3 regions of the Caballeronia sp. LZ024 genome follow, and region 2 is predicted to be linked to each of the others. Evidence: predicted binding sites of a transcription regulator. Region 2 holds the regulator's gene; each other region holds the start of a gene.
What was found. Region 2 encodes FliA, which starts transcription of late flagellar genes. Its sites were predicted from a motif close to CTAAAGTTTNNNNNNNNNNNGCCGNTA; they were not measured.
Positions count from the first base shown of each region.

Region 1: motA (flagellar motor stator protein MotA) is a predicted target of FliA. The motif match lies at 4,225-4,251, and genes of this name have one in related genera.
Region 3: fliS (flagellar export chaperone FliS) is a predicted target of FliA. The motif match lies at 1,836-1,862, and genes of this name have one in related genera.

Region 1 covers NZ_JARUXL010000001.1:197,536-203,539, reverse strand. The annotation lists gene QCE48_RS00940 (chemotaxis protein CheW) at 1-1,650, opposite strand, end outside; gene QCE48_RS00935 (response regulator) at 1,727-2,131, opposite strand; gene motB (flagellar motor protein MotB) at 2,170-3,279, opposite strand; gene motA (flagellar motor stator protein MotA) at 3,316-4,176, opposite strand; gene flhC (flagellar transcriptional regulator FlhC) at 4,351-4,941, opposite strand; gene flhD (flagellar transcriptional regulator FlhD) at 4,998-5,321, opposite strand; gene QCE48_RS00910 (glycosyltransferase family 4 protein) at 5,967-6,004, shown strand, end outside.
Region 2 covers NZ_JARUXL010000001.1:3,314,872-3,320,875, forward strand. The annotation lists gene QCE48_RS15010 (thiamine pyrophosphate-binding protein) at 1-439, opposite strand, end outside; gene flhF (flagellar biosynthesis protein FlhF) at 736-2,505, shown strand; gene QCE48_RS15020 (MinD/ParA family protein) at 2,498-3,403, shown strand; gene QCE48_RS15025 (RNA polymerase sigma factor FliA) at 3,426-4,157, shown strand; gene QCE48_RS15030 (GGDEF domain-containing protein) at 4,321-5,334, opposite strand; gene QCE48_RS15035 (glycosyltransferase family 4 protein) at 5,931-6,004, opposite strand, start outside.
Region 3 covers NZ_JARUXL010000001.1:3,208,485-3,214,488, forward strand. The annotation lists gene QCE48_RS14505 (flagellar hook-length control protein FliK) at 1-790, opposite strand, end outside; gene QCE48_RS14510 (flagellar protein FliT) at 899-1,228, opposite strand; gene fliS (flagellar export chaperone FliS) at 1,231-1,665, opposite strand; gene fliE (flagellar hook-basal body complex protein FliE) at 1,917-2,276, opposite strand; gene fliF (flagellar basal-body MS-ring/collar protein FliF) at 2,601-4,376, shown strand; gene fliG (flagellar motor switch protein FliG) at 4,366-5,361, shown strand; gene fliH (flagellar assembly protein FliH) at 5,348-6,004, shown strand, end outside.

The DNA.
Region 1 (6,004 bases), 3.1 Mb from region 2:
CACTTCTTCGTCGCTCATCGACTCGCTGACCTGCATGCCCTGCTTTTGCGCCTTCGCCAGAATCTTGTCGCGGCGCAGGCCGGCGCCGTCGTCGCTCACTTCGATCACGATGTTGCCACCGTGATGCGCCGCCGACAGCACCAGTTGCCCCGTCGACGGCTTGCCCGCCGCGCGGCGCGCGTCCACGGTCTCGATGCCGTGATCGAGCGAATTGCGCACGAGGTGCGTAAGCGGATCGATGATGCGTTCGATCAAACTCTTGTCGAGTTCGGTCGCCTGACCGAACGTGACGAGTTCCACTTCCTTGCCGAGCTTGCCGGCGATGTCGCGCACGAGGCGCGGGAAGCGGCTGAATACATAATCCATCGGCATCATGCGGATCGACATCACGGCTTCCTGCAGATCGCGCGCGTTGCGTTCGAGCTGCGCCATGCCGTTGAAGAGCCGATCATGCAATGCCGGGTCGAAGGTGCTGGTGGTTTCCGCGAGCATCGCCTGCGTGATCACCAGTTCGCCGACGAGGTTGATCAGCTGATCGACCTTTTCCACGCCGACGCGAATCGAGCTGCCTTCCGCCGATGCCGCCGCGGCCGGGCGCGCTTTCTTGTCCGTGTCGGCTGCGGGCGCGCTCGCCTTGGGCGCTTCTGCCGGGCGGTTGCCGGCAGCGGCTTGCGCCGCCGCCGGTGCCGCTTCTTCGCCCTTGGGCGCTGTTGCTGCCGCCTCTTGGCCCTGCGTGTGGACCACTGCTTCGGCCGCCGCAGCCGGCGCGTCGTCATGCGTCGCCTGAGCACCATCGCCGCGACCGACGATGATCTGTGCCTCGTCGATCACGAAACAGCACACGGCAACGATGTCGTCCGACGAGACGTCGGAGTCGAGCCACAACACGAGGTCGCTGCCCGACTTCTTCTGCGCGACGATCCCGCCCAGGTTCCCGAGCTCCTCGGTCAACAGCGCCTGGTCCTTCTCGCCCACCCCCCGTAGCGTAATTTTCAGGTGGGGTCCTGCTTCCGCACTGGCTTCGCCCGTTGCGCCGATGTGTCCCGGCGTCGCGTCCTGCGCGGTTCCTGCATTCGGTTCCAAACCCGTGATGTCGAAGGCGCCGTCCCAGTTGCCGTCGTCTTCGATCAATGCTTCCGTCTGCGCGATCACGTGCGCGGGCGGTGCATTCGGGCCTTCGTAGAGCGGTGCTTCATGCACCGGCGCAACTGTCGCTGCTGCCGCCGGCGCCTCGGGCGCGGCCGGTGCCGCGTCGCCCGCGCCCTCGTTCTTCAGGCGTTCGAGCTTCGCGCAGATCGCGGCCGCCGCGGCCGCATCCGGCTCGGCGCTCGCGCGATACGCGGCGAGCTGGTCCGAGAGCACGTCCTTGGTCGCGAGGAACGTGTCGATCATGTCGCGGCGCAGAACGAGTTCGTTGTTGCGCGCGCGGTCGAGCAGCGATTCGAGGATGTGCGTCGTTTCCGTGAGCGCGGTGAAGCCGAACGTCGCGGCGCCGCCCTTGATCGAATGCGCCGCGCGGAAAATCGCCGCGAGGTCTTCGGGGTCGGGGTTCGCGATGTCGAGCACGAGCAGGAGCTGCTCCATTTGCGCGAGCAGTTCGTCGGCTTCGTCGAAGAACGTTTGATAGAACTGGGTAATGTCGAGAGTCATGCTTGATTCACCGCGAGGATGCTGTCAGTCGGCGTCGCTATGCGCGTTCGGTTGTCGTATCCGGTCTTTCGGATATTTATTCAGATACTTGAGCCTGACTTGAACCCTCGGGCGCTTCTTCCGACAGCGCCGCGACGAGTTCGGTCAAAAGCTCCGGGTCGAGCGGCTTTTCGATCCACCCGGTCGCGCCCGATGCGCGCGCCGCGTCCTTGAACGGCTCGCCGCTTTCGGTCGTCAGCACGAGGATCGGCGTCGCCTTGTACGCGTGATTCGCGCGCAGTTCGGCGATCAGGTCGAGCCCGCTCTTGCCGGGCATGTGATGGTCGGTGAGCACGAGATCGAAGCGCTCCGCGAGCGCCGCTTCGAGCCCTTCGATGCCGTCGGACGCCACCGTCACGCCGTAGCCCGCGAGGGTCAGCGTGGCCGAGAGGATCTGCCGCATGGCGGCGGAATCGTCGATTGCCAGAATGTTCTTGATCATGGAAGTCTCTTGCTCGTGATGTCCGGGCGAAAGGGGCGTCACTGCGTCGCCGTATCCGGCGCCGCGATGGTCGCGTTGGCTGTGGCTGTCGCGGGCGCCGTCGAAACGCGCTGCAACGGCGGATCGATTGCGGCCTGCGGCGAGGGCTTCGGTGCGGCCGCCCTCGCGGGCGCGAGCTTGTCGACGAGCGGCCGCGCGCCCGCCGCCGCATTGCCGTTTGCGCCCGCGGCGTTGTCGAAGAGCGTGGTCGCGGAGGTGTCGTCGCGTGTCATCGCTTCTTCCGACTTCCGGTTGAGCACGATGATGCTGATGCGGCGGTTTTCCGGGTCCATCGCGTCCTTCTTGTTCAGGTTCTGCGTCGACGCGAGGCCGAGCACACGCAGCACCTTCGCTTCATCCATGCCGCCCGAGATCAGTTCGCGCCGCGACGCATTCGCGCGATCCGCCGACAGTTCCCAGTTGCTGTAACCCTTCTCGCCGCCCGCGTACTGCACGGCGTCGGTGTGGCCCTGCACGACGATGCGGTTCGGCACGTCGTTCAAGGTCTTGCCGATCTCGCGCAGGATGTCGCGCATGTACGGCTGCACGTTGTTGCTCGACATCGCGAACATCGGCCGCTTCTGCGTATCGACGATCTCGATGCGCAGGCCCGTCAACGTCGAATCGATGCGGATCTGCTGCCTGAACTGGCGCAGCGTCGGATTCGCCTCGATCGCCGCCATCAGCTTCACCTGCAGGTCGTGCAGGCGAGCCTGCTCGCGCCTTTCGAGTTCGCTTTGCGCTTCCTTCAGAAGCGCTTCGTCGCGCTGGGCCGCCGTGCGCTTGGCCCACGACGCCTGGCCGTCGCCCATGCGCGTCGTGCCCGGATCGGGGCTCGACATGTCGCGCCCGCCGCCCTGCAGGATGCTCGAATCCATGCCGCTGCTCTGGCCGCCGAGAATCGCGGCCTTGAGCGGCATGTTGAAATATTCCGCGATGCCGCGCCGCTGCACGGGCGACACCGAACTCAGCAGCCACATCAGCAGGAAAAACGCCATCATCGCGGTCATGAAGTCGGCATAGGCGAGCTTCCACGCGCCGCCGTGATGCCCCTTGCGGCGGCCCACGATGCGCTTGATGAAGATCGGACGCTCTTTATCGTTGCTCATGCCGATGCCTTTGAGGTCGCGCGCCATGACGGCACGTCACTTCGCCTTCACGCGGCGCACGTGTTCTTCCAGTTCGGAGAACGACGGACGCTCGGTGGAGAACAGCACCTTGCGGCCGAACTCGACCGCAATCGCCGGTGCGTAGCCGTTCAGGCTCGCGAGGATCGTCACCTTGATGCACTGGAACATCTTGGTCGACTCCGCGACGCGCTGTTCCGCCACGCTCGCGAGCGGCCCGATCAGGCCATAGGAAAGGAGAATGCCGAGGAACGTGCCGACGAGCGCCTGCGCGATCATCTCGCCGAGAACGGCGGGCGGCTGGTCGGCGGAGGCCATCGTATGCACGACGCCCATCACCGCCGCGACGATGCCGAACGCCGGCATCGCGTCGCCGACCTTGTGCAGCGCCTGCGCGGGGCCTTCGCCCTCGACGTGATGCGTTTCGATCTCTTCGTCCATCAGGCTTTCGATCTCGAACGCGTTCATGTTCCCGCCGACCATCAGCCGCAGGTAATCGGTCAGGAACACGACGATGTGCTCGTCCGCGAGGATCTTCGGGTACTGGCTGAAGATCGGGCTGTTGTGCGGATTGTCGATGTCGGATTCGAGCGTGAGCGTGCCTTCCTTGCGCGCCTTCGCCAGCAGGACGTAGAGGAGCGCCATCAGCTCCATGTACACGTCCTTGTTGTATTTCGAGCCCTTGAACAGCGTGGGAATGACCTTCAGCGTGGCCTTGATCGTCTTCATGCCGTTGCCGAGGATGAAGGCGCCGACGCCCGCACCCGCGATCATCAGGATTTCGACCGGTTGCACGAGCGCGCCAAGGTGGCCGCCTTCCAGCGCATAGCCGCCGAAAACGGACAACAATGTCACGAGCGTTCCCACGAAAATCAGCACAGTCGAGTCCTCACTTGTCAATTCGGCGAGAGACCGCCGTTAAGTGGTTTACGGCATCGACCGCAAAAACTTTGGGGGAAAAATCGGCGCGGGCAAACGATACAACCCGCGTCGGCGGGGGCTCGGCTACCCGCGACGGGGGCGCGCGACGATCGTCGCGACGATGCTTGGCGGCTAGGCCGCGAGTTCGGCCTCGCCTGCCGCGCCGGCTTGGGCTCGGGCTTCGGCTTCGGCCGCGCGCGCCGCGCTCGCCTTGCGCGTCTTGCCCGCGCGCGACGGCGGCTGGCATAGCCCGCAGACATAGCCCTGGCGCAAGTCGTACGCATGTGCGACAAAATGCCCGGTGCAGCGCGAACAGGTGCTGGTCTGCAACATGCCGGAGTCGAAGAAGCGCACGAGCGTCCATGCGCGCGTGAGGCTCAGGATCGGCTCGTCGCCGTGCAGCTCGATGTGTTCGAGATAGAGCCGGTAGCTCTTCACGATCGACTGGATCGTGTCGCAGCCGCCGTGCTGGCTGATGAACCGGTAAATGCCGTAGAACAGCGACGAATGGATGTTCGGCTGCCAGGTCATGAACCATTCGGTCGAGAACGGCAGCATGCCTTTCGGCGGCGAAACGCCCTTCAGTTCCTTATAGAGGCGGATGAGCCGGTCGCGCGACAGGTTCGTCTCCGCTTCGAGCAGTTGCAGCCGCGCGCCCAGTTCGATCAGTTCGATCGCCAGGGTGATCTCGCGGACTTCCGCCACCACGCTTTTTGTCGCCATAAAAAAAACTGGACCGTGCGTTTGCTGATAAAACCCGTTGAGCCCGCGCGCGCCGTTCAGCCGATCTCGCCGGCCGGCTGGTTCGCCATCAGGATGGCCGCGTGCGATTGCGCGAGCGCGGCGCTTTTTCCCTTGTCGGCGAGCGAGGAGAGGATCGTGTGGTCGTCGAAGCGGAAGCGGCACAGAATCTGGCTCGACGCTGCGATTTTCACGAGCTGCGCCAGATTCAGCGACGCGAGGACATCGGCGATCGGCTGCGACAGTCCCATGCGAAACATCGCGCCAGGCCGGTCTTCCTGAAGAAGGCGTTGCGCGAGCAGCAAGTACGACAGATTCAGCTCGCGGATTTCCGCAAGCATGCTGGCATTACTGTTCGTCATTTTTTCCCCGAGTCGAATCCGTGCCTGGTCTGGCCTATGTGGAAACGTTTGCTCGAATTCCCGACATGCAAAAAGGAATATCGCGCCCGCTCCTTTAATCTTCAGGCGGATTTTCGGCGAATCAACGGCGGCGCGGTATCGGACAAACATTCCGATTTGCCGGCAGCGCGATACGTAATTCCGTGTAGGAATATTTCCTACACGGAATTAAACGGCGTGTTTCACTCGTGCATGCCGGATTATCGGCAGGGTTTGAAATAACTGAAGGGATCGGGTGAAAAGCCCGCGCAGGCCCTGCCTGCGGGGCCCCGCTGCGTCGGGCTTGGCCCGAAAACTGCTGAAGTGTCGCGGCGCCCGCTACGGTGTAATTCGTTGCCATTGTGTGCAAAGCCTTTAACCACGGGGTTTTCGCGCGATTTGCACGCTTCGTAACAGGCGGTGTTTCGTCCTGTAACAAGGTTAAGCGATTGAAAAATGACGTGAAATACCGGGCTCGTTATCGATAATGAACGTAAGGGATAACCCGGTCGATTTCCGGGCCGATTTTCGGACGGCGGCAAACCGTTGTCCGTCCGACAGGCATGCGCGTCAACGCTCGACCGGGGCGTGAATATGCGGTGCCCTCATGAACAGGAGAGTCACGATATGCGAATCGCACAAATTGCACCGTTGCACGAAGCAGT
Region 2 (6,004 bases):
TCTGCGCGACCCACTTCGCCATCTGCCCGAACACCCGCCGATAGTCGATCTCCTGAAACGCCTCGCGGTCCATGTGCTCGCGCGCGCACTGGCCGATCAGGAGGATCATCGGCGTCGAGTCCTGGAAGGCGGTATGCACGCCGATCGACGCGTGCGTCGCGCCCGGCCCGCGCGTGACGATGGCGACGCCCGGCCGGCCGGTTAGCTTGCCGACGGCCTCGGCCATGTTGGCCGCGCCCGCTTCATGGCGGCAGACGATCGTCTGGATCTGACCGGTTTCGTCGTGCAGCGAATCGAGGACGGCGAGAAAACTCTCGCCGGGCACGCAGAACACGCGCTCGACGCCATGCGTGACGAGCCCATCGACGACGAGCCGGGCGCCGGTGGTGGTCGGGGAATCGGAGGAGGAGGAGGAAGAAGCAGCGACTGCGGACGCCATGCGGTGAAATCTCCGTGATTGTTTCGGGCGGTGATCCGACCCGACAGCTTACGCCGAGCGGCCCGCGTTCAGCCAGAGGCGCAAATCCCGATGGAGCCGCGCCGGAACGCGCGCGGCGCCTTTTTGGCCGGTGCGGCCAAATCCCATCATCCGAATTACCCCGCTTTCTCACCCCTTATCGCCAGATAGTCCCTCGCCGACATTCGGAATAATGACTTCCATGGAAAACGGTTGCGGCCTTCGCCGCCGCGCCCGTCAGCAAAGATTGAAGTCGTCAAACCTCATCGGGGGCAAGCTTGAACATTCGTAAATTCGTCGGCGCGACAAGTCGGGACGCACTGCGTCTCGTGCGGGAAGCCCTGGGCCCCGATGCGGTCGTCCTCTCGAATCGCACGCTGGAAGACGGCACCGTCGAGATCGTGAGCGTCGCCGACAGCGATCTGGCGAAGATTTCGCCCGTCGCCGGGGAGGCCGCGCCGTCGATGGCCGCTGCGGCCGCGAAGGCCATCGTGAGCGCCGGCGCGATGAACCCCTATGCGAGCGGCGACGTGTTCTCGTCGGTTTTCGGTGCGAACTCCGAAGCGGACGAAGACGACCACACGCAAGCGCAGCCGGAACTCGCGCCGAAGCGCCGCAACGCCTTCGACGAAGCGCCGCGCACGATGGCCGAATCGAATCCGTGGCTGATCGAGCATGCCCGGCGCGTCGCCCAGCAGGCCGCCGTGCCGACGCCGCCGAACCGCGTCATGACGCCCGCCAGCGCGATCGCCAAGGGCCTCGGTACGCCGGTTCCGGTGTCCGCCGTCGAGAAGACCGAGACGCCGGAAGCGCCCCGCATGCGCCAGCCGAACCCGCCGCAGCACTCGAAGATCGACACGCCCGACTGGGCGCGCGAAGCCGCGCAGATCGCCGCGCGCCGCGCCGCGCAGAAGATCGTCACGGTGCAGATGCCGCAGCCGGAGCCGTCCGACGACGCATCGCATTCGACGTCCCAGGCGCGTCCGGCACAGGAAGGCGCTTTTGCGGGCCTGCCGGCGAGCGCGGCCGCGGCCGTCACGGAAGCGATCCGTGCGCGCATGGAGCAGGTCGTCAACGACACCGTGATGAACGAACTGTCGTCGATGCGCGGGATGATGGAAGAGCACTTCGCCGGTCTGCTGTGGGGCGACCGCCAGCGCCGCAGCCCGACCAACGCCGCGCTGACCAAGCGCCTGTTCGCCGCCGGCTTCTCGGCGCAACTGGTGCGCATGGTCATCGACAACATGCCGGAAATGGAGCACGTCGAAGCCGCGCTGGAGTGGGTGCAGCAGGTGCTCGAAACAAACCTGCCGGTGATGGACAGCGAAGAAGCGATGATGGATCGCGGCGGCGTGTTCGCGCTGATGGGCCCGACGGGCGTCGGCAAGACGACGACCACCGCGAAGCTCGCCGCGCGTTGCGTGATGCGCTTCGGCGCGAGCAAGGTCGCGCTCCTGACGACCGACAGCTACCGGATCGGCGCGCATGAACAATTGCGCATCTTCGGCAAGATTCTCGGCGTGTCGGTGCACGCGGTGAAGGACGGCGCCGACCTGCAACTCGCGCTCTCCGAGCTGCGCAACAAACATATCGTGCTGATCGACACGATCGGCATGAGCCAGCGCGACCGCATGGTCTCCGACCAGATCACGATGCTGTGCGGCGCCGGTCATCCGGTGCAGCGCCTTCTGCTTCTGAACGCGACGAGCCACGGCGACACGCTCAACGAAGTCGTGCAGGCTTACCAGAGCACGCCGGACCAGCCGCCGCTCGCGGGCTGCATCCTGACGAAGATCGACGAAGCCACGAACCTCGGCGGCGTGCTCGACACCGTGATCCGCTACAAGCTGCCCGTGCATTACGTATCGACGGGACAGAAGGTGCCGGAGAACCTGTACGTCGCGACCAAGCGTTTCCTGATCAAGAGCGCGTTCTGCATTCCGCGCGACGGGTCGCCCTTCGTGCCGCAGGACGAAGAAGTGCCCGCGTTGCTGTCCGCGCTGTCGGCGCGTGCTTCCACCGAACTGCATGAGGTTCACTTTGGATAAGTTCGTGCTCGATCAGGCGGAAGGTCTGAGACGGCTTCTGACGAACGCGGGATCGCGCGTCGTCGCGGTGGCCGGCGGGCCGGCCGGCATCGGCTGCACGTCGACGGTGGCGAATCTCGCCGCGGCCCTCGCGATCCACGGCCGCGACGTCCTCGTGATCGACGAGCGCCAGAACGCCGGCTCGCTCAGCAAGATGCTCGGTCTGAACGATACGGGCGCGCTCGCCTCGGTGATGTCGGGCCGGCGCTTCCTGCAGGACGCGGTGACGCGCACGCCGTTCGGCTTTTCGCTCCTGGCGGCGCCGCGCGACGAACGCATCAGCCACGACGCGGGCCAGTGCCGGGCACTGCTCGACGGCCCCGCCGACATCGTGCTGATCGACACGCAACTCGATCGCAATGGTGCGCTGTCGTCGCTCGCGGCGCAGGCGCACGACTTCCTGATCGTGACCCGCGTCGCAGCGGCAGCGATCACCGAAGCTTACGCATGCATGAAGCGCCTGCACTACGCGCACGCTATCGGGCAGTTTCGCGTGCTCGTGAATCACGTGCAGAACGCAACCGACGCGGCCACCGCGTTTGAAAACCTGTCGGGTGTCGCGAGCCGGTATCTCGCCGTGTCGCTCGCACAGGCGGGATACGTCGCGGAAGATGCGCGCGTATCGCGGGCGCGGGAACTCGCGCGCTGTGCCGTCGAAGCCTTTCCGGCGACACCGGCTGCGCGCGACTACCGGCAGATTGCCGCAGAACTTTTGCACTGGCCGATGCGGCCCGCGCCATTCCGGCGGGACGACATCGAAAGAGGCATGACAGCAATGACGGGCGCGGTGGACGAACAGTCCGGATACCGCGCCGGGACCCCGGCCGCTCACGAGTTGAGCAGCACGGCGTCGATGTGACATAGGGAAAGAGGGGATCAAGATGTACAACGCCCAGGGAAAGCTCTCGCAATCCGAAGTGCTGACGCGCTACGCGCCGCTCGTGCGCAGGCTGGGACTCCAGCTCGTCGCGAAGATGCCGGCGAGCGTCGATCTCGACGACCTGATCCAGGCCGGCATGATCGGCCTGATGGACGCCGCGAATCGCTACAAGGAAGATCAGGGCGCGCAGTTCGAGACCTACGCGAGCCAGCGCATTCGCGGCGCGATGCTCGACGAGCTGCGTGCCAACGACTGGCTGCCGCGCAGCATGCGCAAGACCTCGCGCGAGGTGGAATCGGCGGTGCACAAGGTCGAGCAGTCGCTTGGCCGCTCCGCGAGCGAGACCGAAATCGCCGAGCATCTGAAGATGCCGCTCGACGAATATCAGTCGATGCTGCAGGACCTGCATGGCAGCCAGCTCATCTATTACGAAGACTTCGACCGCTCCGCCGACGACGAGCCGTTCCTCGACCGCTATTGCGTCGACCGATCGGACCCGCTGTCCGCGCTGCTCGACGGCAGTCTGCGCTCGGCGCTGGTCGATGCGATCGACAAGCTGCCCGAACGCGAGAAGCTCCTGATGAGCCTCTACTACGAAAAAGGCCTGAATCTGCGCGAAATCGGCGCGGTGATGGAAGTGAGCGAGTCGCGGGTGTGCCAGTTGCACAGCCAGGCTGTCGCCCGCCTGCGCGCGAAGCTGCGCGAACTGGCGTGGTCGAGCGTGGAAGCCTGAGCGTCGACGTTGTAAAGGCGCGCGGCGTTCCGAATCGGGGCCGCGCGCCTGAGTGAATGACGTGCGGCGGCCCGCTTCAAAGCGCGCCGATGCCGGAAAGTTGAGCGAACAAGCGCGGCGTCAGGCCGCGCGCGCTTCGATTTGCCAGCGCGCTCGCAAACATTCAATGCATCTCGAAGTCATGCGCTTCGGCAAACACCGTCTTGCCTTCGCCGAGACTCTTTGCGCGATACATCGCGCGATCCGCGGCCCTGAGCACCGCGGTGATACCGGCCTCATGGGCTTGCGCGGCGCCGGAAAGCAAACAGGCACCGATACTCGCCGATACGCTCACCGGCCGTTCCTGCACTAAAGTCAGATCGGCAAGCGCCGAATGAATGCCATCGGTCAGCGCGAGCACCGCGCTGCGATCGCGCATGTCGCGCGCGAGCACGACGAACTCGTCGCCGCCCAGCCGCGCGATGGTGTCGGTCTTGCGCATACGCCGCGCGAGCAATTGCGCGAACGACTGCAACAGCACATCGCCGACCGCGTGGCCGTAGGTATCGTTCACTTCCTTGAAGCCGTCGAGATCGATCAACAGCAACGCGCTGGTATGAGCGTCGACGGCTTCGGGCGCGGACATCGCGCGATTCACGGCTTGTTCCAGCGCGTAACGGTTGAACAGACCCGTGAGCGGATCCGTCGATGCCTGCCGCGCCAGCACGCGATTCGCGCTGCCGAGCCTGTCGACCAGCACGCTCAGATACACCGACACGCCCAGCACGCTCAAGGCGAGCCCGAGCGCGGCGGCGCGGTTCGCCACCCACCACGGCTGCCACAACGCCAGCGCGATGATCGCGATGAGCGCCGTCGCGCATGAGATGGCGAGCGTGCGTTTGCCATAGCGGCATCCCGAGCCGATCAGAAACCAGAAGACGACCCACAGCAGCGGCAGAGCGAGCGTGCCGCAGAGAAAGAGCATGGCGCCGAGCAGCGCCTGATCGAGGATGGTGGTGATGACGAGCCGGACGTTGGACAGCGACATCATCCGGATGACGAGCCACAGCGTGATGGCGCCGTAAGAGACGTAGAGCGCGATCATCCGCGTGATCAGCGATGCGTTTGCCGAAGGGTGCTGCCATGCATAGACCGCATAAGCCAGCAGAACTGCCGCTCCCATCCCGATACGCAGCATGGCCTGCTCGCGTTCGGGATTCCGGTTGCCGGACCATGCGAAGGCATAGGCCCGGCGTGCCGGTTGATGCGCCTGCTCCATACTGAACCCCTGGTGGTGATTGCTTCCTGCGATGGTCTTTTGCGCGCGTCTTTACCTGTGGTGCTATTGTCGTTTTGCGGCCCCGTCGCGATGATCGTCTTCGACGACCGATATTTTGCAACTTTTTGCATGTTGCTGTGGATCGTGCGGGAATGCATCTCGGACAGGTGATTAACGGCGCTTTTTGCGGATGCTTCAGCGCGATGAGCGAGATCGAGGGCAGGGCGGCGCGATGAGGGATGACGGTTATCGCGTGAAGCGGCCGCTGGCGGCGAAGCGCAGGAAGATGGCGCCGGGTCGAATGGGCGGGCTACGTGGCGTCGCCACGGCCGAGAGCGCTGACGCTCGCGCTCGATGCGGGGTTGCATCAGGAGCGCCACCGGATGTCGGTGACGTATCGCAGAGGGTTGGCGCAGATGGGGTTCGGGTGAGGGACGATCTGGATCGCCGCCACCTGAGTTCGCAACAAGACAAAACGGGAACGTGCGATCGCGCTGCGGTCCCGTCCGGGGCAATCAAAGCAGCGCGACGCCTGCTTCGGTCACCACCTGCCAGTCGAATTCGTCGTGCCCGCAGATCTTCTCCATCG
Region 3 (6,004 bases), 110 kb from region 2:
CCGCCGAAAACACCGAAGCGGGCGCATCGCGCAATGAATGGGCGAGCGCGGCCGCCTGCTCCGCGTTGCGCGGCGGCACGAACGCGTGCGCCGTCCCCTCAAGGTCCGGCAGGTCGGCCGCGCCGGCGAAACGCTGCGGCGCGCTCGGGTCGTCGAGCCAGACATCGGCGTCGGCGGGCTGATCGGGCGTGTCGAGAGGAAGGGCCATCGCGCGCGGATCGACGCGCGCTTGCGGCTCGCTCGCCAGCAAAGCCGCCGGACGCTGGCCCGCGAGCCACTCGACGAGATGCGATTCGTAGAAAAGACCGCTTTCGCCGACCGTCTTCGAGAGCGCCGCCACGAGCGCGCTGGCGGGCAGCGGCGGCGCCGGCTGGCTCGCGGCGCGGGCAGCGGCGGCGTTCGCGACTGCGCCGAGCGTGGAAGGCGAGGAGAACGCGTGATCGAAGAGGCCGCCGGAAAGCGCCGCGAAAGCGCTCGCGGCGCGCGGCGCGGTCGGCCAGAGGGGCGTGTTGCCGGTGAGCGCGGGCGTGGCGCCGCCGCCGAAGCGGGAAATGGCGTCGAGCGTGCGCGCGACGGTGCTGAGCGCCGTCTGCGCCGACGCTCCGCCCGCGCCCGACGCGCCGTTCTGCTCGCCGCCCGTGCCGGGCTGCGCCTCGACGAGCAGTTCGGACGTGCCGGTCTGGGTCGTCGTCTGGCCGGCGGTGGCGGAGGGCGACGGACGGATCGCGGACAAGAGCAGCTCGGCCCGGCTGGCGAGGAGCGTCGAAATCGCGTTGTCCAGTCCCGTCATGCCGGTTTCCTTGTCGACCGGCGCTGGCGCGATGCGCTCACTCCGGTCCCATGCAACAGGGCTGCGCCCGACTGCGGGGGCCGCGTGGCGGCGCCGCAGTCGCGTTGTCTAGCGCAGTCCGATGATCTTCTTGAGCACGCGCGCCGGGCTGTTCGTCGTGAACAGCGCCGACAGGCGCGCGAGCGACGGCGAGGTCAGATCGCGGATGGCGGCGTCGTCGGCGAGAATCCGCTTCACCAGATCAAGCTTGCGCGCCTTCGCGCTTTCGTTGAGTTCGGTGCCGCTATCCACTTCCTTCAGGCGATCGACGAGCTGGCGGTACGCCACCTGCATCGACTTCAGTTCGCCCCATTCGCCGCTGCGCGCGGCGACGAGCATCTGGCCGGAAAGTGCCGCAATGGCCTCGTAATGCTCGAAATATTCTTCAGTTGTCTTCATTCTTATATGGCATGTGCCACCGCATTCGCCGCGGCCGCCTGAGCCACTTCCGGTCCGATTCCTATCCACGCTTCTTCGAGCGTCGCGAGAAGGCCGTCGACCTCCACCAGCAACCGCTCGTCCTGGCGCAAGTTCGCCTCCAGAAGCCGGTGCGTCATATATGTATACAGCGCGTCCAGCCGCTCGGCGATCTCGCCGCCCGCTTCCTTGTTCAACGCCTGCTGCAAACCGGTCTCGACGATGCTGATCGCCTTGCCGACCGCGATGCCCCGCGCCTCGACATTGCCCTGCTGCAGATGCATCCGCGCCTGCGCGATCGCCTGACGTGCGCCCTGATAGAGCATCACGACCAGCCGGTGCGGGCTCGCGCCGGTCACTCCTGTCTGAAGGCCGACGCGCGCGTAGGCGCTGGCTCCAGCGTGTCCTGGGGAATACATCTGTGGTTCTCCTTATGCGTCCGATACGCCTCACCGCGACCCGCGCGCGCAGCACGAACGAACGTGCTTTGCGAAACGCCGGCCGGGGCGTTCCCGGTGTGAATCGATGCCGACGACGCCCGGCTGCGCGCGTCGTCTGCGCGGCCCGTGCATCGTGCTGTTATCGGGGTTATCGGAAAAACGCGCAAAAGCTTTAGGCCGCAAGGCGAACCGACTCCCGGCGCGAGGCGCCGCGAGCCCGGGGCAAACGGTCAGACTGAGATCTGCATGATGTCGTTGTAGGCGGAAACGAGCTTGTTGCGGACCTGCAGCCCGAATTGCAGGCCGACGTTCGCCTTCTGCATGTCCACCATCACGTCGTTGAGCGACACGTTCGGCGCGCCGACTTCGAACGCGTGCGCTTCGCCGAGCGCCTTGGTCTGGTTGTCGCTGATTTTCTCGATCGACGACTTGAGCGCGTCGGCGAAACCGCCCGCGCTGACCGCGCCCGACGAGGAAGTGCCCGTCACGCTGCCCGTGGCGACAGTCGCGCCGGTCCCGCCGGTCGCCTGTGCGGCCATGGAATGCAGTGCGGCGAGCGCGGAACCCAACGGGTTGATGGATGAATTCATGTTTGCTCCGAATGACAGGGGAACCGGGCGCGGCATATCGAGAGTTGAAGCAGGACTTCGAACCGGGGCTGTCCCAGGCCGCAGACCGGAATGCGCAACCTCACGGCTTCCTGTCTGGGCGGTTCGTCGATACGGTACGACCGATTGCAAAAAAGAATAGCAGTGGTGCGTTTTCCAAAGCGGTGAAAGAAGGGGTAAAACCCGGCTCTGTTTGCCGAATCGACTTGCGTGCGCGTGCGGATAATCCTGTCGTGAAAGTCTCCAATGGGCGCGTGATTCAAGGCGCGACCGGGACGACGCCAAGATTCGGAGAGCATCGACGCAATGGAAACGCCCAACAATTCCCTGATTACGCCCGACGCCAGAATGGGCCTGGCCGGTGCCCAGCCCGGCGCGCTCGGGAGCGCCTCGCCCGCCGCAAGCCTTAACGGCGCGGATTTCGGCGGCCTCGCGCAGCGCATGCCGATGCTGTCGCAATTCCGTTCGAATCCGCGCACGCCGCTGATCATCGCGGTCGCCTTCCTGGCGGCCGTGGTGGCCGGGCTCGTGCTGTGGTCGCGCCAGCCGGACTACCGCGTGCTGTTCTCCAATCTGTCGGACCGCGACGGCGGTGCAATCGTCGCCGCGCTTCAGCAGGGCAACATTCCGTATCGTCTGTCCGACGGCGGCGGCGCGATCCTCGTGCCGTCCGAGCAGGTTCACGAGACGCGCCTGCGGCTCGCGAGCCAGGGCCTGCCGAAAAACGGCTCGGTCGGCTTCGAACTGATGGACAACCAGAAGTTCGGTATCAGCCAGTTCGCCGAGCAGGTGAACTACCAGCGCGCGCTGGAAGGCGAACTCGAAAAGACGATCGGCTCGATTTCGTCGGTGAAGACGGCGCGCGTGCATCTCGCGATTCCGAAGCCGACCGTCTTCGTGCGCGAGAAGGAACTGCCGACCGCTTCCGTCATGGTGAACCTGTATCCGGGACGCGTGCTCGACGAAGGCCAGGTGCTGGCGATCGCGCACATGGTTTCTTCCGGCGTGCCGGACATGCCGGTAAAAAACGTCAACATCGTCGATCAGGACGGCAACCTGCTCACGCAGCAAAGCGCTGTCAACGGTCTCGACGCCTCGCAGCTCAAGTACGTCCAGCAGATCGAGCACAACACGCAAAAGCGCATCGACGCGATCCTCGCGCCGCTCTTCGGATCGGGCAACGCGCGGTCGCAGGTGAGCGCCGACGTCGATTTCTCGAAGCTCGAACAGACCGCCGAGAGCTACGGCCCGAACGCCAACCCGCAGGCGACGGCGATCCGCAGCCAGCAATCGAGCGAATCGAGCGAGAATTCGGGCGCGGGCGCCTCGGGCGTGCCGGGCGCGCTGTCGAACCAGCCGCCGCAGCCAGCGTCCGCGCCGATCGTGGCGCCGGCGTCCGACGCGACGGGCGCGGCCGTGAAAACCACGCCGACCAACCTGCGCAAGGACACGACCACCAACTACGAAGTCGACCGCACGGTGCGCCACTTCGAGCAGGCGACGGGCGGCATCAAGCGGCTGTCGGTGGCGGTGGTCGTGAACTATCAGAAGCAGGTCGACGCGAAGGGCAACGTCACCATGACGCCGCTCGCCGCCGAGAAACTCGCGCAGGTCCAGCAACTCGTGAAGGACGCGATGGGCTACGACGAGAAGCGCGGCGACTCGGTGAACGTCGTGAACAGCACGTTCTCGGGCGACACCGACCTCACGCCGGACCTGCCGTGGTGGCGCACGCCGGACATGATCGCGCGCGGCATCCAGCTCGCGAAGTATCTCGGCATCGGCCTCGTGGCGACGTTCCTCTACTTCAGCATGGTGAAGCCGGCGATGCGCCGCGCGTTCCCGCCGCCCGAGCCGCCCGCCGCGCTCGCGCCGCCCGACGAACTGTCGCTCCTCGACGGCCCGTCGATGCCGGACGCCAAGACGGCGGAAGAAGACAAGGATGCCGAGGTCAGTCTCCTCGGTCATGAAAGCAGCAAGGCCAAGTTCGAACGCAATCTCGACTACGCACGCATGGTGGCGCGCCAGGATCCGAGAATCGTTGCGACGGTCGTAAAGAATTGGGTGTCCGATGAACGCTGAAGGCCTGAACAAATCCGCCCTCCTCCTGATGTCGATCGGTGAGGAAGAAGCCGCCGAAGTCTTCAAGTACCTCGCTCCGCGCGAAGTGCAGAAGATCGGCGCGACGATGGCGGCGCTCAAGAACGTCACGCGCGAGCAGCTCGACAACGTGATGACCGAATTCGTCAGCGAAGCCGAGAAGCACACGGCGCTCTCGCTCGATTCGAACGAGTACATCCGCTCCGTGCTGACGAAGGCGCTCGGCGAAACCAAGGCCGGCGCGCTGATCGACCGCATTTTGCAGGGCAGCGACACGAGCGGCATCGAAGGTCTGAAGTGGATGGACTCGGCGGCCGTCGCGGAACTCATCAAGAACGAGCACCCGCAGATCATCGCGACGATCCTCGTGCACCTCGACCGCGACCAGGCGTCGGAAATCGTCTCGCTGCTGACGGAACGCCTGCGCAACGACGTGCTGCTGCGCATCGCGACGCTCGACGGCATCCAGCCGGCGGCGCTGCGCGAACTCGACGACGTGCTGACCACGCTCCTCTCCGGGTCCGACAACCTGAAGCGCGCGCCGATGGGCGGGATCCGCACGGCGGCGGAAATCCTCAACTTCATGTCGAGCAATCACGAGGAAGGCGTGCTGGAAAACGTCAAGGAATACGACGCGGAACTGGCGCAGAAGATCATCGACCAGATGTTCGTGTTCGAAAACCTGCTCGATCTCGAAGACCGCGCGATCCAGCTGCTGCTGAAGGAAGTGGAATCCGAGACGCTGATCGTTTCCCTGAAGGGCGCGCAGCCCGGGCTGCGCCAGAAGTTCCTGTCGAACATGTCGCAGCGCGCGGCCGAACTGCTCGCGGAAGACCTCGATTCGCGCGGTCCGGTGCGCGTGTCGGAAGTCGAGCAGCAACAACGCAAGATCCTGCAGATCGTGCGCAATCTCGCCGAAAACGGCCAGATCCAGTTAGGCGGCAAGGCCGAGGATGCATATGTCTGATACTGCTCGCGCGCAGAAGGCGCACAAGCCGCAGCTTTCGGCGTACCAGCGCTGGGAGATGGCGTCGTTCGACCCGGTGACGGTCGACAACAGCGCCGCCGAGCAGGCCGCGCTCGAAGCCCATCTGCGCCGCGTGCACGAAGACGCGCACGCTCAGGGCCTGGCGCAAGGGCACGTCGCCGGGCAGGCGATGGGCTACCAGACCGGCTACGAGCAGGGTCTCGCGAAAGGTTTCGAGGACGGCCGCAAGGAGGCGCTCGCCGAAGCCGCGCGTCTCGCCGATCTCGCCGACGCGTTCAAGACCGCGCTCCAGGCCGCCGACGCGGTGGTCGCGGAATCGCTGACCGCCCTCGCGCTCGACATCGCGCAACAGGTCGTGCAGCAGCACATCGCGCTCGATCCGACGGCGCTGCTCGCGGTCGCCCGCGAAGTGATCGCCGCCGAACCGGCGCTCGCCGGCGCCCCGCATCTGACGGTGAATCCGGCGGATCTGCCGGTCGTCGAGGCGTATTTGCAGGAAGAACTTCAGGCCGCCGGCTGGAGCGTGCGCACCGATCCCGCGATCGAACGCGGCGGCTGCCGCGCGCAGGCCGCGACCGGCGAAATCGACGCGACCAACGTCACGCGCTGGGAGCGCGTCGCG